Regions from separate parts of the Leclercia sp. G3L genome, predicted to be linked through region 2. Evidence: riboswitches for the same ligand, from Rfam matches in the RefSeq annotation. Region 2 holds a riboswitch; each other region holds the start of a gene.

What was found. Region 2 has a riboswitch for thiamine pyrophosphate ahead of thiB (thiamine ABC transporter substrate binding subunit). Riboswitches for the same ligand answer to the same signal wherever they lie in the genome.
Region 1: linked by a shared signal. The riboswitch ahead of thiM (hydroxyethylthiazole kinase) and the one ahead of thiB (thiamine ABC transporter substrate binding subunit) in region 2 are both predicted to bind thiamine pyrophosphate.
Region 3: linked by a shared signal. The riboswitch ahead of thiC (phosphomethylpyrimidine synthase ThiC) and the one ahead of thiB (thiamine ABC transporter substrate binding subunit) in region 2 are both predicted to bind thiamine pyrophosphate.

What each region holds. Positions count from the first base shown of each region.
Region 1 is NZ_CP088265.1:2,788,619-2,791,823, reverse strand. Features, by position in the region: gene fbaB (class I fructose-bisphosphate aldolase) at 1-193, opposite strand, end outside; gene thiD (bifunctional hydroxymethylpyrimidine kinase/phosphomethylpyrimidine kinase) at 300-1,100, opposite strand; gene thiM (hydroxyethylthiazole kinase) at 1,097-1,867, opposite strand; TPP riboswitch at 1,903-1,999, opposite strand; one part of gene LRS40_RS14655 (IS1-like element IS1A family transposase) at 2,359-2,608, shown strand; one part of gene LRS40_RS14655 (IS1-like element IS1A family transposase) at 2,608-3,056, shown strand.
Region 2 is NZ_CP088265.1:404,624-407,828, reverse strand. Features, by position in the region: gene thiP (thiamine/thiamine pyrophosphate ABC transporter permease ThiP) at 1-667, opposite strand, end outside; gene thiB (thiamine ABC transporter substrate binding subunit) at 643-1,626, opposite strand; TPP riboswitch at 1,661-1,760, opposite strand; gene sgrR (HTH-type transcriptional regulator SgrR) at 1,797-3,205, opposite strand, start outside.
Region 3 is NZ_CP088265.1:930,006-933,210, forward strand. Features, by position in the region: gene hemE (uroporphyrinogen decarboxylase) at 1-492, opposite strand, end outside; gene nudC (NAD(+) diphosphatase) at 535-1,308, opposite strand; gene rsd (sigma D regulator) at 1,404-1,901, shown strand; TPP riboswitch at 1,955-2,063, shown strand; gene thiC (phosphomethylpyrimidine synthase ThiC) at 2,140-3,205, shown strand, end outside.

The DNA of each region.
Region 1 (3,205 bases), 2.4 Mb from region 2:
TCCCGCCCAGACGCCCGGTGTTATACAGCGTCTGCATATTTCGCAGCACCGCCGGCGGACGGTTGTTGTCCACCATCACGCGGTCAACGTAGTCGTGGCCAGGCAGGTAGAGATGGTCGGCTGGAATGGTCATACAACGATGCTGTAACAGGCTGTCGGCGTCTTTGCCAAGCAATTGCGTAATATCAGTCATGGTTTTCCTCCCGTCAGTGCCGACAAAGCGTCGGCGTGTTTTATCCAGGCTCACAGGATTGTAAGCCCCCTAAGCCTGGTCTGCGGGTCGTCAAATTGCCAGCCGTCTACCACCATGCATGAAAATGATGTACCGGGCCAATGCCCTGCCCCACTTCCAGCGTGTCCGCCTGCGCCAGTGCGCAGGAGAGCCAGGCTTTGGCCTCGCGGACGGTATCCGCCCAGCTATCGTGCCGCGGACGCAGCGCGGCCAGCGCGGCCGACAGGGTGCAGCCAGTGCCGTGGGTGTTTTTGGTATTCACCCGAGGAGCAGTAAAGCGCGTGGCCCCGTCGCGGGTAAACAGCCAGTCGGGGCTCTCGGGATCGTCCAGATGTCCGCCCTTCATCAGCACCGCCTCGCACCCCATCGCCAGCAATGCATAACCCTGCGCTTTCATCTCCTGTTCGTTACGGGCATGGGGGGCATCCAGCAACGCCGCCGCTTCGGGCAGGTTGGGGGTGATGAGCGCCACCTGCGGCAGCAGCTTTTTACGCAGCGTGTCGACAGCGGCGTGTGACAGCAGCGGGTCGCCGCTTTTCGCCAGCATTACCGTATCCAGCACCACGTTTTTCACCTGATGACGCAGGAGCTGCTCCGCCACCGCCTCGACGATATCGGTTTCGGCCAGCATGCCGATCTTGGTGGTGTCGATGCGTACATCGCTGAACACCGACTCCAGCTGCGCCGCCACGAAATCAGGTTCGATGCGGTAGACCGACTGCACCCCGCGGGTGTTCTGCGCCACCAGGGCGGTGATCACCGAGCAACCGTACGCACCGAGCGCGGAGAAGGTCTTCAGGTCGGCCTGGATCCCGGCCCCGCCGCTGGGGTCGGTGCCTGCGATGGTAAGCGCGTTAATCCGTTTCATCGTTGCGCCCCCAGTTCCCACAGTGCATCCAGAAACGCCGGGGCAAAACTGCCCGGGCCGCGACTAAGCGCCGCCGCCAGCGTGCCGGCCCGCTTCATCCAGCCGCAGGCCTCGGCGATGTTATCCAGCCGGTCCCCGGGCAGCGAGCAGCTGGCCGCCACTACCGCCGACAGGGCGCAGCCGGTGCCCACTACCCGGGCCATCAGCGGATCGCCGCCGGTAATTGTCTGGGTACGCAGTCCGTCAGTGACGTAATCCACCTCCCCGGTCACCACCACAATGGCATTGGTCTGCCGCGCCAGCGCCTGTGCCGCAGGCAGCGCGCTGGCCGCCGTGTCGGTGGTGTCCACCCCGCGCCCGCCTGCGCTCATCCCGGCGAGGGCGAGGATTTCAGAGGCGTTGCCGCGAATGGCCGCCGGTTTCAGGGCGAGGATGTGCTGGCAAAAACGGGTCCGGTACGCCAGGGCGCCCACGGCCACCGGATCGAGGGTCCAGGGTTTACCCGCCGCCACCGCGCTTTCAATCGCCCGGCGCATCGCCTGAGCGCGCGAGGAGGTCAGGGTCCCGACGTTAATCAGCAGCGCATCGGCAATAGCGGAGAACTGTTCGGCCTCTTCGGCTTCAATCACCATCGCCGGAGAGGCCCCGAGGGCCAGCAGTACGTTAGCGGTAAAGGTCTGCACCACGTCGTTGGTCATGCAGTGGGTCAGCGGGGAACGGGTTCGGAAGTGGTGTAAGGCGTGTAAATTGAGCAGGTCAGGCTGCATGGTATCGCTCCTGCCTTGCGCGAAGAAGCGATTGCCCGGAGGGCATCTGACTTCCCTACGCTGGCATTATCCAGATCAGGTGGTACGGGTATTTCTCAGCCTTCACAAGGAAGGGCACCCCGAGTCATGTTGATTACATTTCTTTATCAATTAGTAGGTTACGCCAAGTCTCGTGCTGATACAAGATTGAACTTATGAATATTACATTTTACGCTGTACCTCACCTTGTACCCCATTTTGTACCCCACAGAAAAACAAAAGAACTTAATACCTTTTAAGTCTACTTCTAACCTACTTAATCTATTAAAATCTCCATATTCAATGTCAATCCAGATTCATATAAACCACCTCAAGCAAAATGTGCGAGAAGGATTGACCGCAACTATCAATAAATGGAGTATTAAATCATATTTAAAAAATGATGAAGCAGATACCGGGTGATGCTGCCAACTTACTGATTTAGTGTATGATGGTGTTTTTGAGGTGCTCCAGTGGCTTCTGTTTCTATCAGCTGTCCCTCCTGTTCAGCTACTGACGGGGTGGTGCGTAACGGCAAAAGCACTGCCGGACATCAGCGCTATCTCTGCTCTCACTGCCGTAAAACATGGCAACTGCAGTTCACTTACACCGCTTCTCAACCCGGTACGCACCAGAAAATCATTGATATGGCCATGAATGGCGTTGGATGCCGGGCAACCGCCCGCATTATGGGCGTTGGCCTCAACACGATTTTACGTCACTTAAAAAACTCAGGCCGCAGTCGGTAACCTCGCGCATACAGCCGGGCAGTGACGTCATCGTCTGCGCGGAAATGGACGAACAGTGGGGATACGTCGGGGCTAAATCGCGCCAGCGCTGGCTGTTTTACGCGTATGACAGGCTCCGGAAGACGGTTGTTGCGCACGTATTCGGTGAACGCACTATGGCGACGCTGGGGCGTCTTATGAGCCTGCTGTCACCCTTTGACGTGGTGATATGGATGACGGATGGCTGGCCGCTGTATGAATCCCGCCTGAAGGGAAAGCTGCACGTAATCAGCAAGCGATATACGCAGCGAATTGAGCGGCATAACCTGAATCTGAGGCAGCACCTGGCACGGCTGGGACGGAAGTCGCTGTCGTTCTCAAAATCGGTGGAGCTGCATGACAAAGTCATCGGGCATTATCTGAACATAAAACACTATCAATAAGTTGGAGTCATTACCAGATACCGGTTCTTTTCATTTAAGTATTATCATGTAATTACTTCATATAAAAAACAACTCTCTCATCAGTAATGAAATTGTATAAAATTCTGCGAAACGCAAACCAAAAATGACCTATATTTGCAGTGACAGGC
Region 2 (3,205 bases):
CCTGCGGCCCGCCGCCCAGCGAGAGCACGGTGGCGAAGCTGGCAAAGCAGAGCATAAAGATCAGCGCGGCAACGGGCGGAATTTGGCGGCGCAGCCATGGCCACTCAACGAAGCGGAAAAAGGACCAGCCGCGCATCCCGAGCTGGGCGGCAAGCTGGCGCTGCTCGCCGGGGATGTTCTCCAGCGCCTGCAGCAGCAGCCGCGTCGCCATCGGCATGTTGAAAAAGACGTGTGCCAGCAGGATGCCCTGCAGGCCATATGGCGAGAAGGTCCACTCCAGCCCGAGGGCCTGGCAGATCGCGGCAAGCCAGCCCTGACGTCCGTAGACGCTGAGGATGCCAAATATCGCCACCAGCACCGGCAGGATCAGGGTCATGGCGCACAGGCGCAGCAGCGCCTGCCGTCCGGGGAAACGACGCCGGTAGAGGGCGCGGGCAAGAAATATGGCGGGCACGACGGAGAGCAGGGCGGAAAGAAACGCCTGCCAGAACGAGAAGCGGATGACGTGCCACAGATAGCTGTCGTGTAGCAGCGCCGTAACGTCGGTGGCTGGCGCGTTAAACCACAGCGCCAGAAATGCCCCCAGGGCGACGGCCACCATTAAGATGGCGGCGATCAGCCCCGGGAGTAACCAGCCGGCGATCAGCGGCTGACGGCGCGTTGCCATTCACTGACCCAGGCGGCACGTTTCCCGGCTACTTCCTGCGGGGAGTATTCCAGTGCGGTTTGCGGTTTCACCAGAGCATCGAAACCGGCCGGTAAAGCCACGTTCGTGACCGGGTACATCCAGTTGCCGGTGGGGATCGTATTCTGGAACGACGGCGAGACCATAAATTTCAGGAACTTCTCCGCCAGTTCCGGCTGTTTGCTGGCATAGGTCCGGGCGGCGACTTCGACCTGCAGGTAGTGGCCTTCGGCAAAATCAGCCGCGGCGTAGTTCTCTTTTTTCTCCGAAATAATGTGATACGCCGGAGAGGTGGTGTAGCTCAGCACCAGGTCGCTTTCCCCTTTCAGGAACAGGCCGTAAGCCTCGCTCCAGCCTTTGGTGACGGTGACGGTTTTGGCCGCCAGCTTCTGCCAGGCTTCCGGGGTTTTATCCCCGTACACTTTTTGCATCCACAGCAGCAGACCCAGCCCCGGGGTGCTGGTGCGCGGATCTTCGTAGATCACGCGCCACTTTTGATCGCTCTCAACCAGCTCTTTCAGGCTCTTCGGCGGGTTTTTCAGCTTGTTTTTGTCATACACGAAGGCGAAGTAGCCGTAATCGAACGGCACAAAGGTGTCATTCTTCCAGCCGCCAGGGAGGTTAACCGCATCGGTCGCCACGCCGCTTTTAGCGAACAGCCCGGTTTGCGTTGCCGCTTCCAGCAGGTTGTTATCCAGACCCAGCACCACGTCGGCTTTGCTGTTCTTACCTTCCATACGCAGGCGATTGAGCAGCGAGACGCCATCCTCCAGCGCCACGAATTTCAGCTCGCAGTTACAGTCGGCTTCAAAGGCTTTTTTGACCGCCGGGCCAGGGCCCCAGTCGGCGGCGAAAGAGTCATAGGTGTAGACCGTCAGGACAGGGCTGGCAACGGCAGGCAGCGCGATCAGCGCCAGCAGGGGAAGAACAGTTTTGAACACTTTGCACCTCTGTATTTGAGAGTGGCAAAGGATTTTGAGCGACAGCCTCAAATCCCTTCGCCGGCGTTATCCGGATCAGGTTCGACGGGTATTTTCTCAGCACACGCTTGCGCGCAGCACCCCGTTGAGAACGGCGGTATTGTAATGATTTGGTGAATATTACGAAAGTATTATGGTTCCGGCGGCGCAAACCACGCGGATTTAAAGTCAAACCAGCCGAGGGTGTTCATGCGCAAACCACGCATGCTGCGCTGCCCCTGGATCATCAGCCAGTGGTGGATCAGCGGGACAATCGCCTGCTGGGACAACAGCTGCTGGCACCAGACAGCAAGGTTCATCTCGCCCGCACGCCACTCGGCGGCATCCTGCTGCCAGTCGCGCCCAATGCAGTGCTGCAGGAGCGGGACTTCATACAGATGTGAAAACAGCGAGAAGTCGAGGGGCAGGGTGAAATTGACGCTGTTGAGCCAGATGTCGCTCACCGTCTCACCACGATACCACTCCTCGTAGCTGACCTCCCGAATGTTGAGCGTCACCTGCTCGGCGGCCAGCAGTTCGCTCATCATTCGGGCGATCACCCGGTGTTCGATATGCTCGCGGTAGAAGGTCAGGGTGAGGCTCTCCAGTCCGGCCGGTTTATCGCCGCGTCCCGGGCGGGCGTGGTGCCAGCGCGGCAGCAGGCCATACGCCGGGAACCAGTAGGACTGATAGACCTCCTCAGCCTGATAGATCAGGTTCGCCGGAGAGAGGATCCGGCTTACCCACTGACGCACTTCGGCGCTAGCCCCGCGGTGGGAGCGGGCGTCGAACAGCAGATAGTAACAGCCCTCTTCAAGCCGACTTTCCACCGCCTTTTCCCCCTCGGTGGGCCCTTCCAGCGTCAGGCCGACGCTAAGCTCTTCGTTGATATCCGGGAGGACCCAGACGTTCACCTCATCAATCAGCGCCCGGTAGCCAAAGTAGTCATCGAAGGCGCGGATCTTGAGCTGGTTATTGTTGTTGCGCGAGACGGCGTAAGGCCCTGTGCCCACCGGCAGGCTGGCAAAGCTATGCATCGTTTCCCATTCGCGCGGCAGGATCATCGAGGGGACATATCCCAGCAGCCACGGCAGCCAGCGGTCGGGCTGCGAAAGCTGAATATCCAGGGTCCAGGCGGTGGGCGACTGGATCCGGGTGATATGTGAATAGAGCGGCAGCTCACGGGCGCGCTGCAGCGAGGCGATGACGTCGGCCATCTCCAGCTCGCGTCCGTGGTGGAAGTGGATGCCGGGCCGCAGGAAAAAACGCCAGTGCAACGGGGAAAGTTGCTGCCAGTGGTGGGCAATGTCGGCTTCCAGTTCCCCGTTTTCCTCATTTATGCGCGTCAGTCCGCTAAAAATCTGCCGCGCCATGTGGGTTTCGGAGCGCCGTAATGCGCTGCCCGGCAACAGGTTTTTCATCGGACGATAATAGAGCACCCGCAGGATATGCCTGCCCTGGCGGAAGCTGCGGCCCAGGTGGGAGACCAGCATCTGGCGCACCGCGGCCTTGTCACCCACCAGCTGCACCAGCTGTTCGATGCGATCCTGTTCAAGCAGAT
Region 3 (3,205 bases), 530 kb from region 2:
GAAGGCTTTGCTGCTGCCGCCTTCGACCATGTAGGTCGCCAGCGTCCACGGGCTGCCGGAAAAACCGATCAGCGGCACGTCGCCTTTCAGCTCGCGGCGAATGGTGCGCACCGCATTCATCACATAACCGAGCTCCTGCTCCGGGTCCGGGATCGGCAGGTTGTCGATGTCCGCTTTGCTCTTAATCGGCGAGCTAAAGCGCGGGCCCTCGCCGGTTTCAAAGTACAGGCCAAGCCCCATCGCGTCGGGGATAGTCAGGATATCGGAGAAGAGGATCGCCGCGTCCAGCGGATAGCGGCGCAGCGGCTGAAGGGTCACTTCACAGGCCAGCTCCGCGTTTTTGCACAGCGACATAAAATCGCCCGCCTGCGCGCGCGTGGCTTTGTATTCCGGCAAATAGCGGCCCGCCTGGCGCATCATCCATACCGGGGTGATATCAACGGGTTGGCGCAGCAGCGCACGCAGATAACGATCGTTCTTCAGTTCGGTCATTTTTGCAGTTCCTTAAGCGTCTTATCTCCAGTGTAACATGTCTCACACATCGTCAGCCCGACACATTGCCACGGTATCTTCTATCAGGCGGCGCGCCACGGTGCCCGGCGGTGGCAGCAGGGGTAAATCGTCGTAGCGATACCAGTCGGCGGACAGCAGCTCTTTCGGATCGACGACGATCTCGCCGCTGTCGTACTCGGCCATAAAGGCGGTCATCAGCGACTGTGGGAACGGCCACGGCTGGGAGGTGACATAACGTAAATTTTTCACCTTAATCCCGCTCTCCTCCATCACTTCTCGCGCCACGGCCTGCTCCAGGGTTTCGCCCACTTCGACAAATCCGGCGAGCACGGTATGCACCCCGTTGCGATGACGGGTGTGTTGCGCCAGTAAGATGGAGTCATCCCGACGGATAGCGACAATGATGCACGGCGCGATTTGCGGGTAATAGCGTTCCCGGCAGTGGCTGCAGAGCATCGCCCACTCGGTTTTGCTCGGGTGCATGGTGTGGCCACAGTAGCCGCAGAACTTATGCGAGCGATAAAACTCGGCAAGCTGCACAGCACGACCCGCCAGTTGGAACAAGCCGACATCAAGATCGAGCACCTGGCGCACCGATCCCATATCGTGACGACGATTTTGTTGGATCAACCACACAGAATCGCCCTTCCACTCACCTATATTTAGTGCGTGTTGCCCCGCAAGATCGAAATTTCCGGCCTCGCCATATGGTAATTCACCACCGGGCAACCATAATTTTTGTTCATGGCTGACTAACCACCAGCCGCGATCCGATTTTTCAATTATACGATCCATATCTATTGCACTACCTTTGCTTCACAGGCATGTTGGTAACAATACTATTACATTTTGGGTGGGCAGCTTTTAATCTTAACCTTGCGGAGTCAAACATGCTAAACCAGCTAGAAAACCTGACAGAGCGCGTTGGCGGAAGTAACAAACTGGTCGATCGCTGGCTGCACGTGCGGAAACATCTGCTTGTTGCCTACTACAATCTCGTTGGCATTAAGCCTGGCAAAGAGTCCTATATGCGCCTGAATGAAAAAGCGCTGGACGATTTCTGTCAGAGCCTGGTCGACTACCTTTCCAACGGTCATTTCAATATTTATGAACGTTTTATCCGTGAAATGGAAGGCAACAGCCCGTATTTAGCGGCAACCAAACTCTATCCCCTGCTGGAGGCCAATACCCAGCAAATCATGGATTACTATGACTCCACGCTGGAAAACGCCATCGATCAGGATAACTACCTGGAATTTCAGCAGGCGCTTTCCGATATCGGCGAGGCGCTGGAGCAACGCTTTACGCTGGAAGATAACCTGATCGCCCTTGCGCTGGATCACAATCTGAAAGCGAGCAACGAAGATAACGTCGCCCGACCGGCTTGAGTTATTCCTCGTTAACGCGTAGTTTACATTCACTGCTCCCGCTGTAGGGGAGCCTATTCTTGTCGGAGTGCCCAGTGCGAAAGCCGGGCTGAGACCGTTAATTCGGGATCCGCGGAACCTGATCAGGTTAAGACCTGCGAAGGGAACAAGAGTCAATTTATTGTATCGCCCCCGGGCGATCCTCTCTTGCTTCATCCGTCGTCTGACAAGCCACTTCCTGAACTTACTGGAACGAGCTATGTCTGCCACAAAAATGACCCGCCGCGAACAGCGCGCACACGCCCAACACTTTATCGACACCCTGGAAGGCACTGCTTTCCCCAACTCAAAACGCATTTACCTGACGGGTTCGCAGGAGGATATCCGCGTGCCAATGCGCGAGATCCAGCTCAGCCCGACGTTAATCGGCGGCAGCAAAGAGAACCCGCAGTTTGAAGAGAACGAAGCGGTGCCGGTGTACGACACCTCCGGCCCGTACGGCGATCCGGCTGTGGCGATTAACGTCCAGCAGGGTCTGGCGAAGCTGCGCCAGCCGTGGATTGAAGCCCGTAACGACAGCGAAACCCTGAATGCGCAAAGCTCAGCCTATACCCGGGAGCGTCTGGCCGATGACGGGCTGGACGAGCTGCGCTTTACCGGACTGCTCACGCCGAAGCGTGCCAGAGCGGGTAAATGCGTGACCCAGCTGCATTACGCCCGCCAGGGGATAGTGACGCCAGAGATGGAGTTTATCGCCATCCGCGAAAACATGGGCCGCGAGCGCATCCGTGGCGAAGTGCTGCGCCACCAGCATCCGGGAGAAGGCTTTGGCGCCCGCCTGCCGGAGAACATCACTCCGGAATTTGTACGTGACGAAGTCGCTGCTGGCCGCGCCATTATTCCGGCCAATATTAATCACCCGGAATCAGAGCCGATGATCATCGGACGTAACTTCCTGGTGAAAGTGAATGCCAACATCGGTAACTCGGCGGTCACCTCCTCCATCGAAGAAGAGGTGGAAAAACTGGTCTGGTCCACCCGCTGGGGCGCGGACACGGTGATGGACCTCTCTACCGGGCGCTATATTCACGAAACCCGCGAGTGGATCCTGCGTAACAGTCCGGTGCCGATTGGCACGGTACCCATCTACCAGGCGCTGGAGAAGGTGAACGGCATTGCGGAAGATCTCACCTGGGAAGCGTTCCGCGATACGCTGCTGGAGCAGGCCGAGCAGGGCGTGGACTACTTCACCATCCACGCGGGCGTGCTGCTGCGCTACGTGCCGATGACCGCCAAACGCCTGACCGGCATCGTCTCCCGCGGCG